DNA from 3 places in the Acidovorax carolinensis genome. Region 2 is predicted to be linked to each of the others. Evidence: predicted binding sites of a transcription regulator. Region 2 holds the regulator's gene; each other region holds the start of a gene.
The links. The regulator FNR, encoded in region 2, switches genes on or off when oxygen is low (the NO sensors DNR and NnrR bind a similar motif). The targets are predictions, from matches to a motif close to TTGATNNNNATCAA.

Region 1: the regulator FNR is predicted to act here: its motif matches at 5,942-5,955, upstream of CBP34_RS17435 (TraR/DksA family transcriptional regulator).
Region 3: the regulator FNR is predicted to act here: its motif matches at 7,389-7,402, upstream of CBP34_RS02820 (DASS family sodium-coupled anion symporter).

Annotation. Positions count from the first base shown of each region.
Region 1 covers NZ_CP021361.1:3,706,495-3,716,186, reverse strand. Annotated here, with positions in the region: gene CBP34_RS17475 (OmpA family protein) at 1-249, shown strand, start outside; gene CBP34_RS17470 (DUF2894 domain-containing protein) at 242-847, shown strand; gene CBP34_RS17465 (acyl-CoA dehydrogenase family protein) at 985-2,094, opposite strand; gene nhaR (transcriptional activator NhaR) at 2,371-3,267, opposite strand; gene CBP34_RS17455 (Rrf2 family transcriptional regulator) at 3,419-3,889, shown strand; gene CBP34_RS17450 (MarC family protein) at 4,027-4,620, opposite strand; gene CBP34_RS17445 (VOC family protein) at 4,617-5,030, opposite strand; gene CBP34_RS20160 (hypothetical protein) at 5,090-5,257, opposite strand; gene CBP34_RS17435 (TraR/DksA family transcriptional regulator) at 5,509-5,880, opposite strand; gene CBP34_RS17430 (glutathione S-transferase) at 6,033-6,680, opposite strand; gene CBP34_RS17425 (DUF2946 family protein) at 6,819-7,175, shown strand; gene CBP34_RS17420 (TonB-dependent receptor) at 7,256-9,562, shown strand; gene CBP34_RS17415 (YcnI family copper-binding membrane protein) at 9,590-9,692, shown strand, end outside.
Region 2 covers NZ_CP021361.1:1,601,160-1,610,851, forward strand. Annotated here, with positions in the region: gene ccoP (cytochrome-c oxidase, cbb3-type subunit III) at 1-158, shown strand, start outside; gene ccoG (cytochrome c oxidase accessory protein CcoG) at 235-1,680, shown strand; gene CBP34_RS07555 (FixH family protein) at 1,747-2,019, shown strand; gene CBP34_RS07560 (hypothetical protein) at 2,079-2,372, shown strand; gene fnr (fumarate/nitrate reduction transcriptional regulator Fnr) at 2,395-3,117, opposite strand; partial or broken gene hemN (oxygen-independent coproporphyrinogen III oxidase) at 3,308-4,689, shown strand; gene CBP34_RS07575 (sulfite exporter TauE/SafE family protein) at 4,720-5,457, shown strand; gene CBP34_RS07580 (HD-GYP domain-containing protein) at 5,644-6,924, shown strand; gene CBP34_RS07585 (sensor domain-containing protein) at 6,921-9,362, shown strand; gene CBP34_RS07590 (sulfite exporter TauE/SafE family protein) at 9,442-9,692, opposite strand, start outside.
Region 3 covers NZ_CP021361.1:586,446-596,137, reverse strand. Annotated here, with positions in the region: gene CBP34_RS02850 (TetR/AcrR family transcriptional regulator) at 1-607, opposite strand, end outside; gene CBP34_RS02845 (efflux transporter outer membrane subunit) at 707-2,176, shown strand; gene CBP34_RS02840 (HlyD family secretion protein) at 2,212-3,402, shown strand; gene CBP34_RS02835 (DHA2 family efflux MFS transporter permease subunit) at 3,417-4,985, shown strand; gene CBP34_RS02830 (universal stress protein) at 5,007-5,450, shown strand; gene CBP34_RS02825 (NAD(P)/FAD-dependent oxidoreductase) at 5,535-7,271, shown strand; gene CBP34_RS02820 (DASS family sodium-coupled anion symporter) at 7,505-8,989, shown strand; gene htpX (protease HtpX) at 9,177-9,692, opposite strand, start outside.

The DNA.
Region 1 (9,692 bases), 2.0 Mb from region 2:
ACCACGCTGCTGCGAGGGCCCCAGCAGCGTTTTGCGGACAACCTGGAGCTGTCGGCCCAGCGGGCCCTCACCGTGGCACGGGCCCTGATCGACGAAGGCATGCCCTCATCGCAGGTGTTTGCCGCCGCCTTTGGTGCCGAGCAGCCTGTGGCCGACAACGCCGATGAAAAAGGCCGCGCACAAAACCGCCGTGTGGAAATGGCACCGGTGCCCAAGGCCTCCAATGCCAAGCCCGCCCGCAATGAGTGAGCCGAGCGAGCCCACGCTGGAGTCCTTGCGGGCCGATGGCGCCGACCGCCACGATCCGGCGCGCTTTCGCTACCTGGAGGTGCTGGCCCGGCGCCTGTCGGGCCAGCCACCGGCTGTGCGGCAGGTGCTCGCCGTCCGCCTGCGCGCCGCTGTAGCGGCCTATGCGGAGCGAGTCCGGTCGAGTTCGGAAGAGGTCCCGCAGGTGGTTCGGCCTGCAAGCCCTGCGGCAAGCTCCCTGCTGGTACAACTGAACCGTGACCTGAGCGAGCGCGCACAGGCCGATGCAGACCTGGCGCGCGCGGGCGACGGTGCCAGCCTGTCTGGCATGAAGAGCGTGCGCCAGTTCAGCGAGGTCTGGTCCAAGATTTCTGCGCAACGGCAGGTGGCACAGGCCCTGGATCGCGGGCCCGAAAACGCCGGCCCGCTCAATTCGCACAGGCTCATGCTGCGATCGCTCAGCCTGATGCAGTCCCTGTCGCCCGACTACCTGCGGCGCTTTCTGTCGCAGGTGGATTCCCTGCTGTGGCTGGAGCAGGCGAGCGCGAAGCCAGTGAGCGCTAGGGCCAAACCGGGGCGCAAGAGTCGGCCCAGGCCATGAGCCTCCCGGCGGGTTGACTGTTACCCGGATTCATCGGGTATGCCGAATACTGCCACATCCAGGCTGCCAACGTTGCGCCACAGTGTGGATAGGAAATGCCAGTCCGTGCCAAAAGTGATGACTCAAGGCGTGGCTCATTACGCCGCCTCCGCCTTCTCTGCCAGGTGCACCAGCTTGCGCGCCATGCTCCAGCGGTGCACTTCGCTGGGGCCGTCGTAGATGCGAAAGGCCCGCATGTCGGTAAAGATGCGCATCACGGGAGATTCAGACGTAACCCCCGAACCACCGAGCATCTGCACGCTGCGGTCGACCACGCGCCACTCGGCCTCCGAGCACACCACCTTGGCGCGGCTCGATTCAAAGTTGCATTTCTCACCCTGGTCCAACAGCCATGCGGTGTGCCAGATGTGCAGGCGGGCCGTGTGCAGGTCCATGTCGTTGTCTGCCAGCATGAAGCCCACGCCTTCGTGTTCGGCCAGCGGTTTGCCAAAGGCCTGGCGGCGGCGTGTGTAGGCCAGGGCCGCATCGTGGGCGCGGCGTGCCTGGCCCAGCCAGCGCATGCAGTGCGTCAGGCGTGCAGGGGCCAGGCGCACCTGGGCGTAACGAAATCCCTTGCCGATCTCGCCCAGCACGTCGGTGGCGGGGATGCGCAGGTTGTCAAAGCGCAGCACGCCATGCCCACCGGTAAAGCAGCTGTCCATGGCATCCATGCTGCGCTCGAGCGTGATGCCGGGGCGGTCCATGTCGGTCAGGAACATGGTGGCCGAGCCGTCTTCCATGCGCGCCATCACGATGGCGTAGTCCGCGCCCTCGGCACCGGTGATGAACCACTTGAGGCCATTGATGAGGTAGTCATCGCCGTCGCGTACCGCCGTGGTGGCCAGCATGGAGGGGTCGGCACCCGCGCCGGGCGAGGGCTCGGTCATGGCAAAACACGAGCGGATGTGACCGGCCACCTGGGGGCGCAGCCAGCGCTCCTTGTGCGCCAACGTTGCCACTTCTTCCATGAGGTGGATGTTGCCTTCGTCGGGCGCATGGATGTTCAGCGCCGTCGGGCCGAGCCAGGAGTAACCAGCCTCCTCGAACACCGCGGCCTTGGCCACATGGCTCAGGCCCAGGCCGCCCATCTCGCGGGAGGCGTGGGGCGTGAGCAGGCCGGCGGTGCGGGCGCGGGCGACCAGTTCGCGGCGCAGCGCCTCGCTGGGGCCGTGGGACGATTGGCGTTCGTCGTTTTCGAGCGGAATCACCTGCTCGGCAATGAACTGGCGCGTCCTGTCGCGCAGTTCCCGGATTTCGGGGAATGGTTGAAGTCCATGCGGTTGTTTCCTTCGAATTTTTATCGGATATCGCCGGGCGCACTGGCTCGCTCCACCAGGGCATCCACGACCGATGCGCCTTCGCCTGCGGCATCCATGATGGCATTGAGGTCCAAGGATGCAACGGCACCATATGCGCCGCAAATGATGCCACCTGCCGACACAGCGATGGCTAAAGAGTCTTACTGGGCCGACTGGGGGCAGCACTCATAACGCAAACAACTCCGCCCTGGCCGCCCGCGTGATGGCGGAAACACAGGGGTGGGTGATGCGGCGCTCGACGGAGATGGCAAAAAATTCCTCCACCAGCTCCGACGTCCGGCCCACCACCTCCACGCCAAACTGCACCATGGTTTCGTCCTCCAGTACGTTGGGCGAGGTGAACACGCCGCGTCCTTCGCGCCCGAACGCATTCATGAGGGCGCTGTCATCGAACTCTCCCACGATGTGCGGCTGCAGCTGGTATTTGTTGAACCAGTGATCGAGTTGCTGGCGCACGGAAGACAGCGGGCCCTGGATCAGCATGGGTGCGCCGTGCAGGCATTGGGGAAAGGGGCCTTGCAGCTGCTTCGCGAGCGACGGGGCGCAGAAGAAACTCATGGCGCTGGTTCCGAGTGCATGGTTGAAGGCCTTCACCCCCACCTTGCGGGACACCGGTTCGTCGGCCAGCACCAGATCCAGGCGGTGCAGGGTGAGTTGCGCCAGCAGCTCCGGAAACTTGCCTTCGTGGCAGATCATGTGCACGCGATCCGGCAGGCCCAGTGCGGGTTCCAGCAAGTGGTAGGCGACGGACTTGGCCACCGAATCGGCGATGCCCACGCGAAATTCCAGCGGCTTGGCCTGACCGCGTGACAGGCGCACGGATTTTTCCAGCTCATCGCCCAGGGCAAATATCTGCTCGGCATACCCCAGCGCAACCCGTCCTTCGCTGGTCAGCTCCAGCCCCCGGCCGCGCTTGCGAAAGAGGTCGTGCCCCAGCCATTGCTCCAGCTGCTTGATTTGTCCTGACAGGGTCTGGGGCGTGGTGTGCAGCTGCTCGCCTGCGCGTACTATCCCGCCGGCCTTGGCCACCGTCCAGAAGTATTTGAGATGCTTGAAGTTCATCGGAGGGTACGCAACGGTTCGAAAAAACCGCAATGTTTTTAATAATAAAACGAATATACGCGAAGTGTTTGATCCGCTACATTGGCTTGATGGACCGAGCTCTCAGGGATTTTCCGGGGCTCGGAGGTATCAATGTTCACAAGGAGTGAAGATGCGAATTACCACCAGAGGCCAACTGGCCGTTTCTGCGATGACCGATCTGGCAATGCGCCAGAACACAGGCCCCGTTGCGCTTTCCACGATCAGCGCTCGCCAGGGCACATCGCTGTCTTATCTCGAACAGCTTTTCAGCGCCCTCAAGCGGGCCGGGCTGGTTGACAGCACACGCGGCCCCGGGGGCGGTTATGCCCTGGCCCACAAGCCCGAGCAGGTGTCTGTAGCCGACATCGTGGTGGCGGTAGAAAACCACAAGCCTGGCGAGGAGGCCGCGCCAGCCGCGCACGTATCGTCGCAGATGGTGTCCATGACCGGATCGCTCTGGACGGCGTTCAATGCGCGGGTGCTGGAATACCTCCAGTCCGTTACGCTGCGCGATCTCGTGGCCGAGCAGCAGGCACGGGCGTGCGGGTCGAGTCGCCGGTGGTGGCGCGGGCAAAACTGGCGCGCCGTCCTGCGCCGCTGATGGCACGTGCTGGCGTGCCCAATTCGGTCTTTGCGTTGGGTGCCATGCCGGCCCTGGCCCGCAAATGAAACTGTGTGCGGCGACCTGGTCGCCGCCTGCCGGCTGAAAGCCCAGAGGCCGGCCCCAGGGCGTGTGGCCTACAACTGCCGGGCGAGCTGCTTGATGCCGCGGATCAGCATCTCCACCGAGATGGCAACCAGGATCAGCCCCATCAGGCGCTCAAAAGCCATCACCACGCGCTCGCCTACCAGGCGCTGGATGCGTTCGGCCAGCAGCAGCACCACGGCGCACACCGCCATGGTCACGCACAGTGCGGCCACCCATTCCAGTCGCCGCTCGGGCGCCTGGGCAACCAGCAGCATCACGGTGGCCATGGCCGAGGGGCCCGCCAGCGCGGGGATGGCCAGGGGCACGATCAGCGGCTCACCCGGCAGTTCGGTCTGAGGCCCGGAGTCGGGCGGAAAGATCATGCGCAGCGCGATCAGAAACAACACGACCGCACCCGCTATCTGCAGCGACAGATCGCTCAGGTTCATCACCTGCAAAAACTGCGCGCCAAAGAACAGAAATACCAACAGCAGCGCAAAGGCGATCAGCACCTCGCGCAGGATCACCCGCGCCCGGCGCTCGGGCGCCACGCCGCGCAGGGCGTTGGCAAAGATGGGGATGTTGCCCAGCGGATCGGTGATCAGCAGCAGCAGGATGGTGGCGGACGCAAAGGTGTAGCTCACGCCGCGTACACCGTGTCCAGCGAGCGAAAGCCCTTGATCTCTATCGGGTTGCCGCTCGGGTCATGAAAGAACATCGTCCACTGCTCGCCGGGCTGGCCTTCAAAGCGCACCTGGGGCTCGAGCACAAAGGCGGTGCCCGCAGCCTTGAGGCGCGCAGCCAGCGCCTGCCAGTCGGGTAACTCCAGAATGGCGCCGAAATGCGGCATGGGCACCAGGTGGTCGCCCACATGCCCGGTGCGGGCACTGGCAAACGGCGTGCCCAGGTGCAAGGAGATCTGGTGGCCGAAGAAGTCGAAGTCCACCCAGGTGTCGGTGCTTCGGCCTTCTTGGCATCCCAGCACGCCGCCATAGAAGCGGCGGGCGGCATCCAGGTCGGTGACGTGAAAGGCGAGGTGAAAGAGGCTGCGCATGCCACAAAGGATAGCAGCCAAGGGCCCCGCCTGGGCAGGCCGATGGGAGCCCGCAGCGGTCAGGCCATGGATGGATCGGCCGCCATGTTGTCAAACTTCTTGAAGTACTGGCGTGCCATCGCCACCAGCTGTGCGTCCGTGGGGTGGTCTGCGGCCACCGAGTCCACCACTGCGTCGGCCACGGCGGCATGGTGCTTGGCGCACCAGTCGCGGAACTGGTTGCGCACCAGGCCGGGCCTGCCAGCAGCACTTCGCGCGTGTTCGACAGCGCCTGTGCGATATCGGTAAAGAACGGGCCCAGGTCTTCTGCCTTGCCCTGGTGCTTGTGGTGGCTGCGGGATTTGATGCGCTGGGCTTCGGTATGTTCGCGGTCGAACATCACTACGTGGGCTTCAGACTGGTCCAACCAGACAACGGCGTGAAAAGTGCTCATCAGAAGGCTTTCTTGGGGTTGAAAATATGGAAAAACAAAGATCGCTCAGGCCACCCGGCGGTGTTGCTCGGCCTTTTCCTGGCAGTGCACGCAGCGCGCAGCCTCGGGGGTGGCGTGCAGCCGGGCTGCGGCAATGTGGGTGCCGCAGTCCGTGCACTCGCCATAGGTGCCGGCCTCAATGCGTGCCAGAGCTGCGTCGACGGCGGCGAGATGGGCTGTTTCACGCTCGTCCAGCGCAAACTCCAGCTCGCGTTCGGTGGCCAGTTGGGCGCGCGGATCTTCCGGCTGGCCAAAATGGTCTGCGGCCGCCTCGGCCCGGCCGATGACGCCACCGCGCTGCTCGGCCAACTGTTCCAGCAGTGCGGATTTCTGTGCGAGCAGTTGCTGGCGGAAGGGGGCGGCTTGGGTCATGTCCATGCGATGTTTCCTTGGGGCTGATTGAACACTTTCATGTTGCGCCCGAGGGGTTGGCCCTGCGTTGACCAAAGTCAAAGAGTGGTGGCGCGGCCGTACCTGCCGGCCGCCCCTGGCTTTGGTTCCGATGGGCCCTTTGGCAGAACGCCGCCCGTTCAGCGCTTGGGTCGGCGCGCCAGCATTTCGGCGGTGCTGGCCTTGCGGTCTGCGTTCACGCGCTGCACATGGGGGCGCTCGCCCATGCGCGTGAGGTACTCGCGCACCGGCAGGTTGGCCAGGAAGTCGCGGCCATAAATGATTTTGGTGGCCGAACTGATGAGCGGCAGGTGCACGATGGCGGCGCAGTCGGCCAGGGTGAAGCTGTCGCCCGCCACATAGGGGCTGAATTGGGCCAGCTGACCGAAGGCGGCGATGTTCTTCTCCAGCTGCGTGCCCACCTTCTCGCGGGTCGATTCGCTCACCGTGCCGCCAAAGAAGGCCTGGGGGTACAGGTTGCGCGCCACCAGCTCCAGGTGCAGTTCCAGAAAGGTGATCAGCTCGCGCACCTTGGCGGCGGCAAACGGGTCGGCTGGCAGCAAGGGTGGCAGGGGATGGGCGGCTTCGATGTAGTCAACCATCACCGCCGACTCGCACAGCGTGCCCTGGGGCGTGCGCAGGTAGGGCACCTTTCCGAGCGGCGTGGCGCTGGGGTCGGTCTCGCCCACCCAGGCCGTTTCTTCGGTGAAAGGCAGGCCTTTTTCGAGCAGGGCGAGCTTGACCTTGTTGTAGTAGTTGCTGGCTGAAAAGCCGCAGAGTGTCAGCATGGGGATGTCTCCGTTGTTGTGGGCTGGCAAAGTGCACATCGTAAGAGGGTGCCAGGGCAAAGCACCGTCGCGCAGATGACGGTGGTCAAGGGCATGGCGGGATGGCGGCCTACAATCAGCGCCTTCATGCCGACCGCCATGCAAACCCTTCGCCACTTTCGCTGGCTTGCCCGCCTCGTGCTGGCGTGGTTTGTGTTGTCCATCGGCGTGGCAGTGGCGTCGCCCCTGGTCAACCCGCAGGCCATGGAGCTGATCTGCTCGGGCTCGGGCGCCATCAAGCTGGTGGTCAAGACCGACGATGGCGCCAAGGAAATGCCCAGCCACACGCTGGACTGCCCGCTTTGCGCGCAGGTGGGCGCTCCGCCTCCCGTGTCGCTGGCCCAGCTGCCTGTGGTCCACCCCCTTGCGCATGCCCTGCGCCCCATTCCTGCCGCGCACATTGCTGCGCGCACCGCCGCTCCGCTGCCACCGCGCGGGCCGCCTGCATTCTCCTGAATTCGCTATTTGTTTGATAGCTGTTGGCGCTTTGTGGATAAGCGCTAGTGGCCTTTCTGGCTTGAAATTCAGGAGTTCCCATGCGCAAAAGCCGCAGGGCGCTGGCCGTGGCCAGTGCCTTTCCCCTCGCACTCTGCACGGGTGTTTCCGCGTACGCCCAGACCGCCGACATCGCCAACGCCCCCGTCAAGGAGTTGGGCGTGGTCACCATCAGCGGCGGCCAGCCCACCTCGCTGCCCACGCAGATCCCCACCACCATCGAGGGTGTTACGCGCGAGCAGATCGAGCATGCGATCAACGCCACCGACAGCGAAGACGCCCTCAAATACCTGCCCAGCCTGCTGGTGCGCAAGCGCTACATCGGCGACTACAACCACGCCGTGTTGTCCACGCGCGCCTCGGGCACGGGCAACCCGGCGCGCTCCATGGTGTTTGCCGATGGCATTTTGCTGAGCAACTACCTGGGCAACGGCCCCACCAACGCGCCGCGCTGGATGCTGGTCACGCCCGAAGAGATCGAGCGCGTGGATGTGCTCTACGGCCCGTTTTCGGCCGCGTACGCGGGCAACTCGGTGGGCGCAGTGGTGGACTACGTCACGCGCATGCCGACCAAGTTTGAAGCCCATGGGCAGGTCAGCGTCCAGCACCAGCCGTTTGACCTGTACGACACCAACGCCACCTACGGGGGCAAGCAGGTGAGTGCATCCGTGGGCAACAAGCAGGGTGACTTGTCGTGGTTCCTCAACTTCAATAAGACCTACAGCGAAGGCCAGCCGCTCACTTTCCCCACGCGCCTGGTGTCCGCCGGCACCGTGGGCAACGCTGGCACGCCAGTCACGGGCGCGGTGCCGGGCAACAACCGCAGCAACCAGCCCTGGTACCTGTTGGGCACGGCCACGCAGTACCACACGCAGCAAGACCACATCAAGGCCAAGCTCGCTTACGACTTTTCGCCCACCTTGCGCGCGGCCTACACCTTGGGCTGGTGGCACAACGCATCCGAGGGGCGCCCCGCCAGCTACCTGCGCGATGCCCATGGCAATGCGGTCTACGGCGGCACGGTGAACATCAACGGCCGCTCGTTTGCTCTGGCGCCCACCGATTTCAATGGGTCCAACGAGAACCTCACGCATTTCATGCACGGGCTCTCGGTCAAGAGCCACACACTAGGTGTGTTCGACTGGGAGGTGGCCGCCAGCCTGTACGACTACCAGACCGACACCCTGCGTGCCGCCACGGTGGCGATGCCCGCCGCTTTGAGTGGCGACGCGGGCCGCATAGTCAACAGCAAAGGCACGGGCTGGAACACGCTGGCCGCCAAAGGCACCTGGCGGCCGGATGGGGTGAATGGCGCGCACATCGTGGACTTTGGCCTGCAGCGCGACAGCTACCAGCTGCGCACGGTGGAGAACGCCACCAGTAACTGGATCAACGGCGCGGCGGGAGCGCGCAACCAGGCCTTCAAGGGCGACACACAACTACTGGGCCTGTGGGCGCAAGACACCTGGAAGTTCGCGCCAAAGTGGAAAGCCGCGCTCGGCGCCCGCGCCGAGCGCTGGAGCGCCAGCAACGGCCAGACCGGCAACGCCACCACCACGCTGAGCCACCCCGAGCGCAACGAAACCTACCTCTCGCCCAAGGCCGCCGTGGCCTACCAGGCCAGCGAACTGTGGGTGCTCAAGGCCTCCACCGGCCGCGCGGTGCGCATGCCCACCGTGGCCGAGCTGTACCAGGGCGGCATCAGCGGCAGCGGCACGCTCATCAACAACGACCCGAACCTGAAACCCGAAAAGAGCTGGACCACCGAACTGACGGCCGAGCGGGACATGGGCAATGGGCTGCTGCGCCTGACTGCGTTTTTCGAACGCACCAAGGACGCGCTGTATTCGCAGACCAATGTGCTCGTCACGCCCAACGTCACCAACGTGCAGAACGTGGACGCCATCCGCACCCATGGCATCGAGCTGGCCTACCTGGCCGCCAACGTCTTTGTGCGCGGGCTGGAGCTGGGCAGCAGCCTGACCTGGACCCATTCCAGGATCACGACGAACGACAAGTTCCCTGCCAGCGTGGGCCGATGGCAGCCGCGCGTCCCCGAGTGGCGCGCCAGCGCCGTGGCCACCTACCGGCCCGATGCCACATGGTCCTACACCCTGGGCGCGCGCTACAGCGGCAAGCAGTACAGCACGCTGGACAACAGCGACCCCAATGGCTTTGCCTACCAGGGCGCCAGCCGCTACTTCACCACCGATGTGCGCGTGCGCTACCAGATCAGCAAGCAGGTCAGCGCGGCGGTGGGCATCGACAACCTCAACAACTACCAGTTCTGGAATTTCCACCCCTACCCACAGCGAACCTACATGGCCGAGCTGAAGTGGGCCCCCTGACCTGGCAACCAACCACCCCACATCGCCATGAAAACTATCAAAACAATAGCTGTTTGCGCTTTATTGACAAGCGCTACCGGCCTGTTTAATACTGCAAACGCCCACGTCACGCTGGAGTACCAGGTGGCCA
Region 2 (9,692 bases):
GGTTGCACGGTTGGGGCGAAGCGGCCATTACCGCCATGATCAACAATGGCAAGGTGAACCAGATGCCTGCGCAAGCCGACAAGTTGACCGACGCGCAGATCGGCGTGTTGGCATCGTATGTATGGGGCTTGTCCAACAAGCCCGTAGCAGCCCGCTGAAATCGGGGCGACCCTGCCGCATCCCGCTGGGGTCGCCCTCTGAAGTGTTCGTTTTTCTGCCTCCACCGCCTGCACCATGACATCATCTGACAGGCCTCCGCGCAAGGTCATCCCCATTGCGGCGGCCACACCCGAGCCATCGGCAGAGGGTGAATTCGTTTCCCTCTACGAAGCGCAAAAGAAGATTTATCCGCGGTCGATCAGCGGGTACTTTGCGCGCTGGCGCTGGGTCATGGTGTTTCTTACGCAGCTCGTTTTTTATGGGTTGCCGTGGCTTGAGTGGGGCCAGCGCCAGATGGTGCTGTTTGATCTGGGTGCCCGCCGGTTTTATATTTTCGGATTGGTTCTGTATCCGCAGGATTTCATCTACCTGACGGGGTTGCTGATTATCTCGGCGCTCTCGCTGTTTCTGTTCACTGCGGTTGCCGGTCGGTTGTGGTGCGGGTTTGCGTGTCCACAGACGGTCTATACCGAGATTTTCATGTGGATAGAGCACAAGATCGAGGGTGATCGCAGTGCGCGTCTGCGACTGGATGCGAGCCCCTGGACGTTTGAAAAGATCCGCAAGAAGTTCTTGAAGCAGGCCGTGTGGGTGGCAGTGGCACTTTGGACCGGTTTTACCTTTGTCGGTTATTTTGTGCCGATTCGGGAGCTGGGTCCTGAGCTGTTGGCTTTTTCCGGCGGCTGGCAGATTTTCTGGGTGTTTTTCTACGGATTCGCCACCTACGGCAATGCCGGCTTCATGCGGGAACAGGTGTGCAAATACATGTGTCCCTACGCCCGTTTCCAGAGCGCAATGTTCGATCGGGACACGCTCATCGTCACCTACGACGAAGCCCGTGGCGAGCCGCGTGGTCCACGAGTCAAGACCGTGGACTACAAGGCCAAGGGCTTGGGCGATTGCATCGATTGCACCTTGTGTGTTCAGGTTTGTCCCGTGGGCATCGACATCCGCAAGGGCCTGCAGTATGAATGCATCGGCTGCGGTCTTTGTGTGGATGCATGCAACACCGTGATGGACAAGATGCATTACCCCAGGGGGTTGATCCGTTATTCGACCCAAAATGGTGTCCTGCATCGCTGGAGTCAGTCGCAAATTTTGCGACATGTCTTGCGTCCTCGCGTGCTCATCTACACCGCGGTTCTGATTGCCTTGTGTGTGGGCATGTTGGCCAGCCTGGCAACACGCACCCCCTTGAAGGTCGATATAGTGCGTGACCGTGCTGCCTTGTCCCGCATTGTTGCGGGCGGTAAGCTCGAAAACGTGTATCGGTTGCAGATCATGAATGCCACAGAGGCTGCGCAGCGCTATCGCATTGCAGCGAGCGGGCTCGATGGCCTTGAAGTGGCATCGGAGCGGGAGATTGAAATTGGTGCCGCAGAATCCCGCTGGGTGGCTGTGCGGCTCCAGATACCCTATGGATCGGCCGCTCCGGGCTCTCACACGATTCATTTCGATATTTCGGCACCGGAAAGCGGTGGCAAAGTTACCGAGAAATCCATTTTCCTGGTGCCACGTTAGGTGAAGGTCGCTTAATGGCTCCAGGGCGTCTTGCGAACTGTATTGCTGACAAGCTGAGAAATTTTTATGTCATCCAGCCCCGTTGTTACTCCTAAATCGCAGCCCTGGTGGAGATTTGGTCATGTCTGGCTGGTGATTGCCGGGCCGGTCATTGTGGTGATCGCCGGCTTTGTCACGCTGTGGCTGGCTGTCAGTCGGCCTGACCCCGTCGTAGAGGAAGACTATTACCGCAAGGGAATTGAGATCAACCAGACGCTCGCGCAGCCTGAAAAAAGTTTGGCTCCCGCAGTCAAGGCCCGTAACCACGCGGCGACACCTGCTGGGGATCAACCTCGCTGAGCTTTGATGCTAGCCTGGTGTAGGCAAATCCCCTCAGCAAAACCTTAGGAGACAACACAATGTGGACGCAACGCCTGATGTGGATTGCATGGCCTGCCTTTTTGGTAGCAGGCGTTCTGGAAATGCTGGTTTTCGCCATGGTGGATCCGCAGGATCTGCATTGGTTTGGTCAGCCGTTGACGCTGTCGCGCCAGGGCGTTTATACCCTTGCGTTCTTTGTTTTCTGGATCATTACCATGGTTGCCAGCGCGCTGACGACCCTGCTGTCTATGTCACCCTTTGAACTCAACCGCTGCCCTGTGGCCCCGCAGGCACGCCCGGATGATTGTCACAAGGCTTCATCGTGCCCCTAAGAGGCACATTTCTGTATGACGATCAGTGGCAGGCCTGCTGATTGTTAACGATGCGCTTGAGGGCCTCGGTATCCAGAATGCGGACATGGCGCTGTTTCACTTCCACGGTGCCTTCTTCCACAAATTTCGAGAACGTGCGGCTCACGGTTTCCAGTTTGAGTCCCAGGTAACTGCCAATTTCTTCCCGCGTCATCCGCAATACCAGTTCGGATTGCGAGAACCCACGGGCGTGCAGGCGTTGCACCAGATTGAGAAGGAACGCCGCAAGACGCTCTTCGGCGCGCATGCTGCCGAGCAAAAGCATTACACCGTGCTCGCGAACGATTTCGCGGCTCATGATCTTGTGAACATGGTGCTGCAGGGCGTTGACTTCGCGCGACAGTTCTTCGATGCGATCAAAGGGCATGACGCACACTTCGGCGTCTTCGAGGGCGATGGCGTCGCAGGTATGGTGATCGTTGACGATGCCGTCGAGCCCAATAATCTCACCGGCCATCTGAAAACCCGTGACCTGGTCACGCCCATCTTCCGTGGCGACGCAGGTCTTGAAAAATCCTGTGCGAATGGCATAGAGAGAAGTGAATGACTCTCCATTGCGAAAGAGGGTACCGCCACGCTTGATCTTTCGTCGCACGGCCACGATGTCGTCAATGCGTTGCAACTGCTGTTCGTTCAAACCTACGGGCATGCACAGTTCTCGCAGGTTGCAGTTGGAACAGGCGACTTTGATGGTTTGCGGATTCATGGACACTGGAACCTGGTTGGGCCGGGATAATTGGCTGATATCTGTTGGGACGCAATTGTCCCGCGCTGCGCGCCCGGCGGCTGATATGAATCAAATTGTCACCGCTGCGTCCCTTCATGTTCTTGATTAAAGTCAAGGACGTCGGTCGAAGGGTACGGCACAGTATCAATGCACGCAAGGATATTTTCCCATGACCGCTGTTTCACCAGAACTTCTGCGCCGTTTTGACGTGCCAGGACCTCGTTATACCTCCTATCCCACCGCAGATCGGTTTGTGGAGGCGTTTGGGCAAGAGGACTATGTGCTGGCGCTCTCGCAGCGCCGGGTGGGTACCACGGCCATGGCGCTGCCGCTGTCCCTGTACGTCCACATTCCGTTTTGCGAATCGCTGTGTTACTACTGCGCTTGCAACAAGATCATCACCAAGCACCATGACCGTGCCGATGTGTATTTGCGCTATCTGAGCCGCGAAATTGATCTGTACACGGCCCACTGTGGCACCGGGCAGGTAGTCAGTCAGCTTCACTTGGGCGGGGGCACGCCAACCTTTCTGTCGGATGACGGCCTGCGGCAGCTCATGGCAACGCTGCGTCGCAGCTTCTCGCTTGCTCCGGGCGGCGAATACTCCATTGAGGTCGATCCCCGCACAGTCACTGCCGATCGCTTGGCAGTGCTGGCTGAGCTGGGTTTCAACCGGCTGAGCTTCGGCGTGCAGGATTTCGATACCGAGGTGCAGAAGGCGGTGCACCGTATCCAGCCGGCAGATCAGGTGTTTGCGCTGGTGGAGGCATCCCGCGCCCTGGGCTTTGAGTCCGTCAACGTGGACCTGATCTACGGGCTGCCACGCCAGACGCCCGAGTCGTTTGACCGTACATTGGCACAGGTGGTGCAATTGCGCCCCGACCGGATTGCCTTGTACGCCTATGCCCATCTACCCGATCGTTTCAAGCCGCAGCGGCGCATCATATCGACTGAGTTGCCTGCAGCGTCTGCCAAGGTGACCATGCTGTCGCGCTCGCTGGACGCATTCATGGACGCGGGTATGTCTATGTGGGCATGGACCACTTTGCCCTGCCCACCGATGCTTTGGCTGTTGCCAAACGGCAGGGGCGACTGCATCGCAACTTTCAGGGCTACAGCACCCAGCCCGATTGCGATCTCATTGGCCTGGGCGTGTCAGCCATCGGCAGGGTGGGTGCCACCTACAGTCAGAACGCCAAGTCGCTGGAGGAGTACTACGACCACCTGGACCAGGGGCGCTTGCCCGTGGTGCGAGGATTGGCCCTGAACCGTGACGATCTGGTGCGCAGGGCTGTCATCATGGCGCTCATGTGCCAGGGCGAATTGCAGTTTGAACCCCTCGATCAGGCGTGGCTCATTGATTTTCGGAAGTATTTCGCTCCCGAACTGGAGCAGTTGGAGACCATGGCCGAGCAAGGGCTTGTCGTGTTGAGTGCCGAGGGCGTCAAGGTGACCTCCATGGGCTGGTTTTTTGTGCGCGGCATCGCGATGGTGTTTGACCGCTATCTGCAGGCTGACCGCAATCGGGCGAGGTTTTCGCGCATCATCTAGGGTGACCATTCCAACGGAGTATCAGGTTTCATGCTTGCGCCCCTCGCCGTAACGGCCTTGCTCATGGGGCTCGCCGGTGGGCCTCATTGCTTGGCCATGTGCTCTGCACCTTGCGGTGCGCTCGTGGGTCAAGCGACGACCTGTTCGACCACAGGTGATGCCAGCAACACCACCTCTCGGCCGGTACTGTGGCGTCCCCAGGGTGGGGTGCCGCGCCGGTTGCTTGCGTTCCACGTCGGGCGGCTGTCGGGCTATGCCGGGGCGGGCGCCCTTGCGGCGTTAGCCATGGACAGTCTGGCTTGGCTGACGCAGCAAACCATGGCCCTGAGTCCGGTATGGACCCTGATGCATGTCGCGGTCATGGCCTGGGGGTTGATGATGATGGTGCAGGCGCGCCAGCCTGCCTGGGTGGAGCAGGCCGGTCGCACGGCCTGGCGCCGTGTGCAACCCCTTGTCCGTGCACCGGGCGGGCTGATGGTGGCGGGAGCGCTTTGGGCGCTCATGCCCTGCGGATTGCTTTACTCTGCGTTACTGGTTGCAGCGCTCAGTGGGGGCGCGCTTCAGGGCGCTGCCACCATGGCGCTGTTTGGTGTGGGCAGTGGCCTGTGGCTGGTGGGCGGCCCTTGGGTGTGGGGCAAGTTGCGTTCACACCTCAATGCCGCGCGGGTCAATTGGGGAACGCGGCTGGCGGGCGCATTGTTGGTGGGGGTGGCAGGCTGGGCTTTGTGGATGGACCTGGTCTATAAGCCCTCGCTCTGGTGCCGGTAGTCGATAGTCTCCGGGCTCGAGCGGGTAGCTCTGGGCAGCAGCCTCAGGTACTTTTGACGGTTCTGTGTCGCAGAGTTGCCCGACGCTGCAGCTTTTTGGCTGCGAAGCGCGCGCTGGATGGCGAAATGGCGATAATTGCTGTAACTGTTGGTGGAATTCATATCACCATGTTTCGCCCCCTGTGTCGTGAATTCTTCGCTCCTCATTGATATCAGCCAGCTTCGTGTCGGCATGTACGTTCAGCTCGATTTGGGCTGGATGCGTCACCCGTTCCCGGTGAGCAGCTTTCGCATCGTGTCCGCAGACCAGATCGCCACCCTCAGGGAGCTGGGTCTCAAAGAGGTGCGTTACTTCCCCAAAAAAAGCGATCCTGAACTGTTTGCGCCGGATGCGGTCCCCGGCGACGCGCCCGACACCCTTGCTGCGGAATTGGGCGCAGACGCAGTGACCGTGGTTTCTGCTGACGAGGATTCCATCGCGGACCAGAACCGTGCCCACCTGCAGCTGCAGAACCGGGTGCTGGCCGCGTGCAACCAGCGCTTCGGCGAAGCCACCCGGCAATACCAGGCGGTGGAGCGTGCGGTCGCAGAGCAGCCCGGCTTGGCTCGCACCCAGTGCGAGGCGGTGGTGTCGGATTGCCTGAGGGAGTTGCTCGCGAACGGCGACTCCGTGATCCGTCTCCTGTCAGAGGGCGTGGGCGAGAGCAGCGCACTGCATCCGGTCAACGTGATGGTCATCAGCCTCTTGCTGGGCAAGGCGCTGGGCATGAAAAGCCCTGAACTGCACGAACTCGGTATCGCTGCGCTGCTGCACGATCTGGGCAAGCTCAACGTGCCGACCGCCGGCTTCATGCCGGCCGAACGGCAGCGTTATGAGTCCCATGTAGGGCAGTCAGTCACCTTCGCGCAATTGATGGGCTTGTCTGATTCGGTCTTGACAGCGATTGCGCAGCACCATGAAATGGCAGACGGCAGCGGATTTCCCTTGCATCTTGTGGGCGAGGACATGGGACGTCCGGGCCAGATTTTGGCCTTGGTCAACCACTACGACCGGATGTGCAATCCCGCGGCAGGTGTGGATGCCTTGACGCCCCACGAAGCCCTGTCGGTGATGTTTGCCCAGCTCAAATCCCGCTTTGATCCGGTGGTGCTCGGCGCCTTCATCCGCATGATGGGCGTGTATCCGCCGGGATCGGTGGTCCAGCTTGTCAACGACCGCTACGCCATCGTGGTGTCGGTCAACTCGTCCAGGCCGCTTCGGCCCAAAGTGATCGTTCACGATTCCCGGGTTCCCAAGGATGAGGCACCGGTGCTGGACCTGGAGGCGATGCCTGAACTGGGCATACGTCGCAGCCTGAAACCTGCCCAGTTGCCGCGCGATTCCCTCGACTACCTTTCGCCCCGTCAGCGGATCTGCTATTTTTTTGAGCGCGCGGTGGATCCCGGTCCTGACGAGGCGCAAGCGTGAGCCAGTTGCCACCGCAGTCTTGGCTGGACGGCCTGCTGGAGGCGGTGTGGCTTGTGGATGGCAACAGCTTACTTATCCTGCAGGCGAACAGGGCGGCCGAGCAACTGGCCGGCAGGTCCGCAGTTGACATGGTGGGCAAGCCGGTGACATGCCTGGCGGCAACGCCCGAGGATCACGCATTCTGGGCTGGGCCCCTTGCCACCCTTTTGGAGGGCATTCGCTCGCATACCAGTGTGTTGCGGCCAGATGGCTTGCTGGTGCCAGTCGATCGCAGTGTGAGCTGTGTGGACCAATGCACTGGTCATGCGGTTCTCATGCTGACGATGCTCGATCGCAGTAGCCAGGAGGCCACAGAACAGGAGTTGGAGACCCTGCTTTCGGAATTGCGCGCCACCCTCGACTCCGCTGCGGACGGCATGCTGGTGTGCGGTCTTGACGGGCGTGTGCGCGCCTTCAACCAGCGGTTGGCGCAAATCTGGAGCATTCCCCGCGACCTCCTGGTGCAGCGCAACGACACTGCGGTGCATGACCATATGGCCTCAAGAGTGGTGGATCGCCAGGACTACCAGGAACGCCTGATTGCCATCGAGCGTGAGCCGCTGCTGGAGACCGCCGACATCCTGCAGTTGCACGGTGGCATGACGGTGGAGCGTCGCGTTGTGCCCCAACTTCACCAGGGCCGCCCCGTGGGGCGCGTGTATTCGTTCAGGGATATCACCCGCCAAGCCGAGATGCAGGCCAGCTTGCGCCTGGCTGCACGGGTTTTCGATTCCAGCCTGGATGCGATTTTCATCGCAGACAGCCGGCACCATTTGATGCGCATGAACCCCGGTTGCGAGCGATTGGTAGGCCCCTGTGCAGACGCTTTCGTGGGGTGTATGGCGGCGTCCCTTTTCGGTAACGGGTCGGATTCCTCGTTCATGGAGCAGGTACTGGCGGGTTGGAATAGCGACGGCTACTGGGAGGGTGAGCTCTGGCTGCCCCGCGACAACGGCGCCTACTGCGCCGTGCAACTTTCCTGGGTGGCCCTGCGCGATGACGAAGGCCGACTGGTGCAAAGCATTGGCTTCATGCGAGACCTTACGTTGCAGCATGCTGCCCAAAAACGCATTGAAGAGCTCGCGTACAGCGATGTTCTGACCGGTCTGCCCAACCGGCTGCTGCTGTCTCAGCGCGTGGATACCGCAATCCAGGGCGCTCGTGCCAGCGACACGGGTTTTGCCATCCTTTTCCTGGACCTCGACCGGTTCAAGATCATCAATGACTCTCTCGGTCATCCTTTTGGGGATCGGGTATTGCAGTTGGTCGCCGAGCGTCTGCAGGCCTGTCTGCGACAGACGGACATGCTCTGCCGCCTCGGTGGCGATGAGTTTGTGATCTACCTGCATGGGGCCGACGCCGTTGTGGCGGAAAGCGTGGCGCGCAGGATCCTGGATGACATGCTCAGCCCCTATTTGCTCGATGGCATGGGGTTCTCCATCCAGTGCAGCATCGGCATGGCGTTGTATCCGCAGGACGGGGCCACTCTCGACGACCTCATCAAGCAGGCTGATACAGCCATGTACCGTGTCAAGGATCGGGGGCGTGGCAGCTATGGCTTCTACCAGCCGCAGATGAACGCGAACCTGTTGTCTCGAATGAAGCTCGAGCACGCCATGCGCCAGGCGCTGGGTGAGCAGCGTCTGGACGTGCATTACCAGCCCCAGGTGAATCTCCTTACCGGCAGGATCGTTGGGGCGGAAGCGCTCATCCGCTGGACGGATCCCGAGTTTGGTGCGGTGTCACCCGCACAGTTTGTGCCCTTGGCCGAGGAGTCGGGCTATATCGTGACGCTGGGGGCGTGGGTCATGGAGCAGGCCGTGCGCGAGGCCGCCCAATGGATGCACGAGGGCATGCCCATTTTGGTGTCCGTCAATGTGTCTGCCCTGGAGTTTCGCCAGACTGATTTTGTTGAACGCGTGACCCGTCTGCTGGCCGTGCACCAGTTGCCACCGACCTTGCTGGAACTGGAGCTGACCGAAACCATCCTGCTGCAGGACGCGCAGGAAATGGAGCTGCGATTGGGCGCCCTTGCAGGGCTTGGTGTGGGACTGGCGATTGACGACTTTGGTACGGGCTACTCCAGTCTGGCCTACCTGAAGAAGCTGCCCATCCACAAGCTCAAGATCGACCAGTCATTTGTGCGGGGCCTGCCCGAGGACGACGGCGACCGCGCCATTGTCAGTGCCATCATCAGCATGGGGCATGCGCTGCGTATCGAAGTGGTGGCAGAGGGGGTGGAAACCACCACCCAGCGTGCCGTGCTGCAGCAGATGCAGTGTGAGCATTTTCAGGGGTTCCTGTGCTCACCTGGCCTGCCCGCGGCCGAGTTCCGCCAGTTGTTGGGCAAATCCACCCACGGACTGGCGCAGTTTGCGCCAGCGACGCCGATCATTTAAATCGCGACCATGTTCTCCGGCCGGTGCATGGACCGGACCGCCGCATGATGCGGCCGCCCACGCATCGCTGGGTGCTGGTTCAGAAGGCCGACAAGCCTTTCCAGAGCATGTAGGCTGCCAGCATGAGAAGCAGGCTGGCAAAAACGCGTTTGAGCTGTTTGACCGGCAGTTGGTGCGCAGCCCGGGCACCCAGGGGCGCGGTCAGAACGCTGCACGTGGCAATCACTGCCAGAGCAGGCAGCCAGATATAGCCCAGCGAGGCAGGGGGCAGGTCCGCCACGGATTGACCGCCCACCGCATAACCCACCACATTCGCCAGGGCAATGGGAA
Region 3 (9,692 bases), 1.0 Mb from region 2:
CCTGCACCGGCCCATACGCCGCCATGAATGCGGCCACCGCGCGCGCCACCGTGGCATTGATTTCTTCGGCAGAGATCGGCTCCAGGGTCTGGAACAAAAAGCGGTCCAGCCATTCGGCCTCCAGCAGGCCGCGCAGGTGCAGGGCGGCGATGCGGGCATCGGCCTGGCGCAACTGGCCGGTATCCATGGCGTGCTGCAAGAAGGCGGCAGCAGCGGCCTCGTTGCGCACGGGGCCCAGTTCGTAGCATTTTTTCCCCAACTCCGAGCGCCCGGCCTCTGCAACGATGAGGCGGCGCACCGCCTGCACCTGGGGCGAATACTGCAGCGTCAGCAGCCCCCGGCCAAACTTTTGCAGCGCCTCGGTCATGTCCTCCACGGTCGCGTCCAGCGCTTCCAGCGTGGCCTGGAACTCGGCCTCGGTGGCCTCGAACACGACGGCCGAGAACAGTTCTTCTTTCGACGCGAAGTAGTTGTACAGCGTGGCCTTGGAGTAACCCAGCCGCTCGCAGATGGCGGCCATGGTGGTGCGCTCGAACCCCGTTTCCTGGAAAACGACGGCGGCGGCGTCCAGGATGGCCTGGCGCCTTGTCTCGGTTTTTGCCCGCATGTCAACCTCTTTATTTTTGAACCAACAAGCTCAGTTTAGCTTGAATCCGCCGAAAAACAAAGCTAAACTAAACCGATCAGTTCATTTAATGGAGTCTCCATGCACCATAGCAGCACGCCGCCCTCGACAGCCTTGCACCGGCTGCGCATGCCCCTGACGGGCTTGGGCGCCGCCCTGTTTCTGGCGGGTTGTGCCCAGTTTCCGGACCTGGGCGCAACGCCCCAACCCAAGTCGGCCGAGGCTTTCCAGTCCACAGCCTCTTTGACCGCGCCCAGCGCCCATTGGCCCGCCGAACAGTGGTGGACGGCCTATGGCGACGCCCAGCTCAACGCCCTGATTGCCGAAGCGCTGGCTGATGCGCCCGACCTGGCCGCCGCCGCCGCGCGCCTGCAACGGGCCGATGCCGTCATGCAGATCACGGGCTCGGCCACAAAGCCGCAGGTCAGCGCCAATGCGTCCATCACCGGCGACAAGCTCAGCTACAACCACCTGATCCCGCGCTCGCCTGCCACCGAGGGCCTGAACGACTACGGCCGCGCCACGCTGGATGTACGCTGGGAACTGGATTTCTGGGGCAAAAACCGCGCCGCGCTGGCCGCTGCCACGTCCGAGGTTGAAGCCAGCCGCGCCGAGCTGGCGCAAGCACGGTTGTGGCTCGCCGCGGGTGTGGCGGCGAACTATGCCGAACTGAGCCGCCTGCACGCCAACCGCGACACCGCCGCCCGCGCGCTGGAGATTCGCCAGAAAACCGCCAGCCTGTTCACCCAGCGTTTTGACAACGGCCTGGAAACGCGCGGCGGCCTGCGCAACGCCGACGCCCGCCGCACCGTGGCCGAGGGCGAGTTGCTGGCGCTGGACGAGCAGATCGCGCTGCAACGCAACCGCCTGGCCGCGCTGCTGGGCGCGGGCCCGGACCGCGGCCTGTCGATCGCGGCACCCACCCTGAAGCTGGACCGCGCCTTTGGCCTGCCCGCCGAAATCTCGGCCGACCTGCTCGGCCGCCGCCCGGATGTGGTGGCCGCGCGCCTGCGTGCACAAGCCTTGGGCAGCCGCATCGAGCAAAAGAAGGCCGAGTTCTACCCCAACGTGAACCTGTCGGCGCTGATTGGCGTGCAGTCGCTGGGGCTGGACATGCTAACCAAGGGCGGCTCGGGCATCGCCAGCTTTGGCCCGGCGATCTCGCTTCCGATCTTCAGCGGCGGCCGCCTGCAGGGCGAGTTGCGCGGCGCGCACGCCAGCTATGCCGAGGCCGTGGCCCAGTACAACGCCACCGTGGCGCGCGCGCTGCAAGACGTGGCCGACAACGCCATCAGCCAGAAAGCCCTGGGCCAGCGCCTGGGCAAGGCGCAGGAAGCCGTGGATGCCGCCACCGAGGCGCACCGCGTGGCCAGCAACCGCTATGAGGGTGGCCTGGCGACGTACCTCGAAGTGCTGACGGCCGAAGACAGCCTGCTGGGCGCCCTGAGCGCCCAGACCAACCTGCGCTCGGCATCGTTCACGCTCGACATCGGCCTGCAACGCGCCCTGGGCGGCGGGTACCAGGTTGCCCACGCCGTCGCCCAGCAGTAATCCACGCCCCCATACATATCGATCAAGGAATTCCCATGTCTGAAAACAACACAAGCTCTGCCGCCGATGCCCTCATGAAAAAGCGCCGCAACGCCCGCCTGGCCCTGCTGGGCGGCGTGGTGGTGCTGGCCGCCGCGGGCTCCACCGCCTACTGGAAACTGCACGCCTCGCATTTCGTCTCCACTGACAACGCCTATGCCGCCGCTGAAGTGGCGCAAATCACACCGTCCGTCGGCGGCACCGTGCTGGAGGTGAACGTGAGCGACACCGACGCGGTGAAGCAGGGCGACGTGCTGCTGGTCATCGACCCCACTGACGCCCAGCTGGCCGTCGCGCAGGCCACGGCAGAACTTGACCGCGCCACCCGCCGCGTGAAGAGCTACATGGCCAACGACAACAACCTGAGCGCCCAGATCAGCGCCCGCGAGGCCGACGCCCAGCGCGCCAGCGCCCAGCTGGCCGCCGCGCAGGCCGACTTCGAGCGCGCCAAGGTCGACCTGCAACGCCGCCAGGCACTGGTGGCCTCGGGCTCGGTGTCGGGCGACGAACTCACGCGCGCCAAGAATGGCTTTGACGCTGCCACCGCCCAGCTGGCCGCCGCCAAGGCCGCCGCCGCGCAGGTCACCGCCAACCAGCGCTCGGCCGTCGCGGCCAAGGAGGCCAATGCGGCCCTGATCAGCCACAGCACTGTGGACACCAACCCTGAAGTGGCCGCCGCCCGCGCCCGCCTCGACCAGGCCAAGGTGGACCTGGCGCGCACCGTGATCCGCGCGCCGCTCGACGGCGTGGTGGCCCAGCGCAGGGTGCAACTCGGCCAGCGCGTGCAGCCCGGCATGCCGTTGATGGCCGTGGTGCCCGTCCATGAGATTTATGTCGATGCCAACTTCAAGGAAGTGCAGCTCGAAAAAGTGCGCGTCGGCCAGAGCGTGAAACTGCACGCCGACATCTATGGCAAGAACGTCACCTACCAGGGCGTGGTGGAAGGCTTCTCGGGCGGTTCGGGTTCGGCGTTTGCGGCCATTCCGGCACAAAACGCCACCGGCAACTGGATCAAGGTGGTGCAGCGCCTGCCCGTGCGCGTGAAACTCGATGCGGCCGAGCTGCAGGCCAACCCGCTCAAGGTAGGCCTGTCGATGAGCGCCGAAATCGACACCCGCACCGGCGACAAGCAGGCCACCGCAGCCGCAGCAGCCGCCGCTGAAGGCCCCGGCACGGCAACCCGCTGAGCAGGACCGCCACCATGAGTCAAGCGACCACGGCGCCCGGCGCGCCCGCCGCACACCAGGCCCCTGCTGCTGCACCGGCGCCGCTGAGCGGCCCCATGCTTTTTGTGGCGGCCTTGATGTTGGCCGCGGCCAACTTCATTGCCGTGCTGAACATGACCATCGCCAACGTGGCGGTGCCCAACATTGCCGGCGCCCTGGGTGCCGCCGCCAGCCAGGGCACCTGGGTCATCACCTCGTTTGCCGTGGGCGAGGCCATCACGGTGCCGCTGACCGGCTGGTTTGCCGCGCGCTTTGGTGCAGTGCGCGTTTTCGTGGTGTCGATGGTGCTGTTCGGCATCTTTTCCATCCTGTGCGGCCTGTCCACCTCGATTGGCATGCTGGTGGTGATGCGCGTGTTCCAGGGCCTGAGCGGTGGCCCGCTGATGCCGCTGTCGCAAACGCTGATGCTGCGCATCTTCCCGAAGGACAAGGCGGGCACGGCCATCGGCATCTGGTCGATGACGACGCTGATTGCACCCGTGGTCGGCCCCATCCTGGGGGGCTGGCTGGTGGACGATTTCACCTGGAACTGGGTGTTCCTCATCAACGCCCCGATCGCCATCGGCTTTGGCCTGGGCGCCTGGAAGATGCTCAAGCATTACCAGGATGCGCCCGTGCGCAACCCGTTCGACAAGGTCGGCCTGGTGCTGCTGCTGGTGTGGGTGGTGGCGCTGCAACTGGTGCTGGACGAGGGCAAGAACCTCGACTGGTTTGCCTCCAGCCAGATCGTGGCCCTGACCATCATCGCCGTGGTCGGTTTTGCCGCCTTCCTGATCTGGGAGCTGCACGAAAAGCACCCGGTGGTCGATTTGCGCGTGTTTCGCCACCGGGGCTTCAATGCCTCGGTGATCACCGTGAGCGTGGCCTATGCCGCCTTCTTTGGCGTCAGTGTGCTCACGCCGCTGTGGCTGCAAAGCTTCATGGGCTACACCGCCACCGACGCGGGCCTCGCCACCGCCTGGACGGGCGTCACCGCGCTGTTCGTCGCACCCATCGTGGCCAACAGCAAGCGCGACCCGCGTGCGCTGGTGTTCTTTGGCGTGCTCTGGATGGCGCTGGTGACGCTGTGGCGCACGGTGGCCAACAGCGACATGGCGTTCTGGGATATTGCCATTCCGCTGGCGGTGATGGGCTTTGCGCTGCCGTTCTTCTTCATCCCCACCTCGGGCATCGCCCTGGGCAGCGTGGAAGAGCGTGAGATGGACTCGGCCGCCGGCCTGATGAACTTCTTGCGCACGTTGTCCGGTGCCTTTGCCACCTCGGTGGTGACCACCGTGTGGGCCAACCAGACCACGCGCAACCACGCCGAGCTGGTGGGCCTGGCCGACCGCGACGGCAGCGTCACGCAGATGCTCACGCAATCAGGTGCGCCACCCGAGGTGGCCACGCAGGTGGTGGACTACCTGATCGTGTCGCAAAGCGGCATGCTGTCGACCAACCAGGTCATGACCGGCATTGCCGTGATGTTCTTCATCGCCGCCGCCATCATCTGGATCGCCCCCAAACCCACGCGCACCATCGAGCCCGGCGCCGGTGGGCACTGAATCCCCCGGAAAGGCACATTCATGTTCAAACACATTCTGGTTCCCACCGATGGCTCCGCGCTGTCCATGAACAGCGTTGCGCGGGCCGCAGCCTATGCCCAGGAAACTGGTGCCCGCATTACGCTGTTCTACGCCCAGCCCGAGGCGCCGTCCGTCTATGCCGGGCTGGGCGCCGTGAGCAACACACACCTCAGCCAGGACCTCCAGACCCGCCTGGATGAAGCCGCCACGGAAATCCTGGATGCGGCTGAAAAAGTGGTGCAGGAAGCCGGCGCCAGCTGCCAGCGCGTGGTGCGGGTGGGCGGCAAGCCCTATGAGCTGATCATTGCAGCGGCAGACGCCAACGGCTGCGACCTGATTTTCATGGCGTCGCACGGCCGGTCGGGCGTCAGCGCGCTACTGCTGGGCAGCGAGACGCAGAAGGTGCTGGCGCATTCGACGATTCCGGTACTGGTGTACCGGTAAGGCGGCACGCGATGGGCAGGGTGCGGCCGGTAAAATCCGCATCCCTGCTTTGCATTTCGCCCGATAACCACGGGCCGCAAGACCATGATCCGCCTTTCTGAAATCCGGCTGCCGCTGTCCGCGCTGCCGTCCGACCCCGACACCCAGCCCGAAGCCGCCCTGCGCGCACTCGCCGCGCAGGCGCTGGGCCTGGCCGATGCAGCCAGCATTGCCACGCTGCAGGTCTTCAAGCGCAGCTTTGACGCACGCAAGGCCGATCTGCTGGCGGTTTACATCGTGGACATCGCGCTCGTCGATCCCACGCAGGAAGCCGCCCTGCTCGACAGATTCGCCGGCAATCCACATATCCAGCCCACCCCCGACATGGCCTGGCACCCCGTGGGCCAGGCACCGGCCGGACTGTCCCTGCGTCCGGTGGTGGTGGGCTTTGGCCCCTGCGGCATCTTCGCGGCGCTGGTGCTGGCACAGATGGGTTTCAAGCCCATCGTGCTGGAGCGCGGCAAGAACGTGCGCGAACGCACCCAGGACACCTGGGGCCTGTGGCGCAAGCGCGAGCTCAACCCCGAAAGCAATGTGCAGTTTGGCGAAGGCGGCGCCGGCACGTTCAGCGACGGCAAGCTCTACAGCCAGATCAAGGACCCGCGCCACCTGGGCCGCAAGGTGATGGCCGAGTTCGTCAAGGCCGGTGCGCCCGAAGAAATTTTGTACGTGGCGCATCCGCACATCGGCACGTTCAAGCTGGTGAAGGTGGTGGAAAGCCTGCGCGAGCAGATCATTGCGCTGGGTGGGGAGATCCGCTTTGGGCAGCGGGTTACCGACCTGATCGTGGAAAGCGGCCCGCAAGGCCGCCATGTGCGTGGCGTGAAGGTGCAGAACCAGGCCACGGGCGCCACCACCGAGCTGCGTGCCGACCATGTGGTGATGGCCCTGGGCCACAGCTCGCGCGACACCTTTGCCATGCTGTACGAGCGTGGCGTGCAGATGGAGGCCAAGCCGTTTTCGGTCGGCTTTCGCATCGAGCACCCGCAGGGCGTGATCGATCGCGCACGCTGGGGCCGCCACGCGGGCCATCCGCTGCTGGGCGCCGCCGACTACAAGCTAGTGCACCACGCCGCCAATGGCCGCGCTGTTTACAGCTTTTGCATGTGCCCCGGCGGCACCGTGGTGGCCGCCACCAGCGAGCCGGGCCGCGTGGTCACCAACGGCATGAGCCAGTACTCGCGCAACGAGCGCAATGCCAATGCCGGCATGGTGGTGGGCATCGATCCGCGCGACTATCCGCGGGACCCTGCGGCCTACGAAGCCGCGCTGGGCGCCACGCACGGCGTCGAGGCGCTGGCTGCCGGCCAGCACCACCCGCTGGCGGGCATCGTGCTGCAACGCCAGCTGGAATCGGGCGCCTATGTGCTTGGCGGCAGCAATTACAGCGCGCCCGGCCAGCTGGTGGGCGATTTCATCGCAGGCCGGCCCTCCAAGGAACTGGGCAGCGTGCAGCCCTCCTACCAACCCGGCGTGACGCTGGGTGATCTGCATGGTGCATTGCCTGGCTATGCCATCGCAGCCATGCGCGAGGCCCTGCCGGTGTTCGGCCGCAAGATCAAGGGCTACGACATGCCCGACGCCGTGCTCACTGGCGTGGAGACGCGCACGTCCGCACCGCTGCGTATCGACCGCGGCGACAACCTGCAAAGCCCCAACACCCCCGGCCTGTATCCGGCCGGCGAAGGGGCGGGCTTTGCCGGGGGCATTCTTTCGGCGGGCGTGGACGGTATCAAGGTGGGCGAAGCGGTGGCACGCAGCCTGCTGGGCGCTGCGGCCTGACGACGGCAGATTGGCAAGGGGTACGGCCAACGCCGGGTCGCACGGCGCAGTGACAGCGAAAGTGTCACGAAGAGACAGGAAACTCCAGGCCGAGGCAGTCAGGGCCACCGCATGTTCTTGACATCCGTCAACCCGCAATCGCACCGGGGCGGCACACTGTAGTTGGCAAGGCTGCCTAGACATTGCAACAGGAAAACTCCCATGACCGCACCGCTCGCTGCACCACTTCCCGCATCGCCCCCGCGCCTGCGGGGCTGATCAAACGCTTTGGACTGTGGGCGGCGCTGGCGGCCATGGTGGCGGTACTGCTGCTGCCCACGCCCGCCGACCTGCCGCTGGCCGGGCATTACATGCTGGCCATTCTGGCCTTTGCCGTGATCATCTGGATGACCGAGGCACTCGACTATTCGGTCAGTGCCGTGGTCATTGCCGCGCTGATGGTTTTTTTGCTGGCCTACGCCCCCAGCGCCGCCAAGCCGGGCATCACAACGGCCATGGGCACCGGGGCGTCGCTCAGCCTGGCGCTCTCCGGTTTCGCCAACAGTGCCGTGGCCCTGGTGGCGGCGGCGTGCTTCATTGCCTCGGCCATGACGGCCACCGGGCTGGACCGGCGCATCGCGCTCACGGTGCTCTCCAAGGTGGGGGCCAAGACGCACCACATCGTGATTGGCGCCATGATCGTGGGCTTCTTGCTGTCGTTCATCGTGCCCAGCACCACCGCCCGCGTGGCCTGCCTGATGCCCATCATGATGGGCTTTGTGCTGGCCTTCAATGTGGACCGCAAAAGCCGCTTCGCAGCGCTGCTGGTGATCACCACGGCGCAGACGGCCAGCATCTGGAACGTGGGCATCAAGACCGCCGCCGCGCAGAACATGGTGGCGGTCGGCTTCATTGAAAAGCAGCTGGGCGCGCAGATCACCTGGGGTGAATGGTTCGTGGCCGCGGCGCCTTTTGCCGCGCTGATGACGGTGGCGCTGTTCTTCATCATGACCCGCATGATGAAGCCCGAAATGAAAGAGATTGCCGGGGGTCAGGAAACCATCCGCAAGCAGCTGCAGGAGCTGGGCCCCATGACTTTGAACCAGTGGAAATTGCTGGCCATCGTGCTGGTGCTGCTGGGTTTCTGGTCCACCGAAAAAGTACTGCACAACTTTGACACCACCTCCACCACCATCGCGGCCGTGGCGCTGATGCTGTTTCCCCGCCTCGGCGTGATGGACTGGAAGCAATCGCAAAAGGGCTTTCCGTGGGGCACGGTGGTGCTGTTTGCCGTTGGCATCAGCGTGGGCTCGGCGTTGCTGCAGACCAAGGCCGCCGGCTGGCTGGCACAGCTCATCGTCACCAACCTCGGCCTGCAGATGGCCTCCGCATTCGTCATCCTGATGCTGCTGTCGGGCTTTCTGATCGTCATCCACCTGGGCTTTGCCAGTGCCACGGCGCTGGCGTCCACCATGATTCCGATCATCATCAGCGTGCTGACCACCGTAGAGACGCCGGGCATCAACGTGGTGGGCATGACGATGATCCTGCAGTTCGTGGTCAGCTTCGGCTTCATCCTGCCGGTGAACGCGCCGCAGAACATGATTGCCTACGGCACCGACACCTTCGAGGCGCACGATTTTGTGCGCACCGGTTTCATGATCACGGTGGTGGGCACGTTGCTGCTGGTGATATTTGCGCTGACCTACTGGCCCTGGATGGGACTCATGGTGAAGTAAGCAATGCCCTGCGGCGCAAGTGCTGCGGGGGCATTGGCAAAAGGGGGGAGTGTGTGCCCCCGTCAATGGCCTACAGGCTGCATGTGACAGCCTTGCAGGCCTCGAACGCCCAGCCAAAAAGAAACCGCCGCAGGATTTGCAGCCTGCGGCGGTTTGTTTTTGTTGGGGGGCCTGCAAGGCCCGGCATTCAGCCCTGCTGCTGTGCGTTCTGCAAAGCGGCAATGCGCTCTTCAATGGGCGGGTGGGTGCTGAACAGCTTGCCAATGCCACCGGCAATGCCCATGGCCGCCATGCTTTTTGGCAGCTCTGCGGGGTGCATGCCCCCCAGGCGGGCCAGGGCGTTGATCATGGGCTGGCGACGGCCCATGAGCTGGGTGGCGCCAGCGTCGGCACGGAATTCGCGCTGGCGCGAAAACCAGGCCACGATGATGGCCGCCACAAAGCCCAGCACGATGTCGAGCACCACGGTGGTGACCATGTAGCCGATGCCGGGGCCCGAGCGGTTTTCGTTGTTCTTGTTCAGGAAACTGTCCACCGCGTAGCCGATCACGCGCGACAGGAACACCACAAAGGTGTTCATCACGCCCTGGATCAGCGTCATGGTGACCATGTCGCCGTTGGCAATGTGGGCCACCTCGTGGCCGATCACGGCCTCCACTTCCTCGCGCGTCATGCCTTGCAGCAGGCCCGTGGACACCGCCAC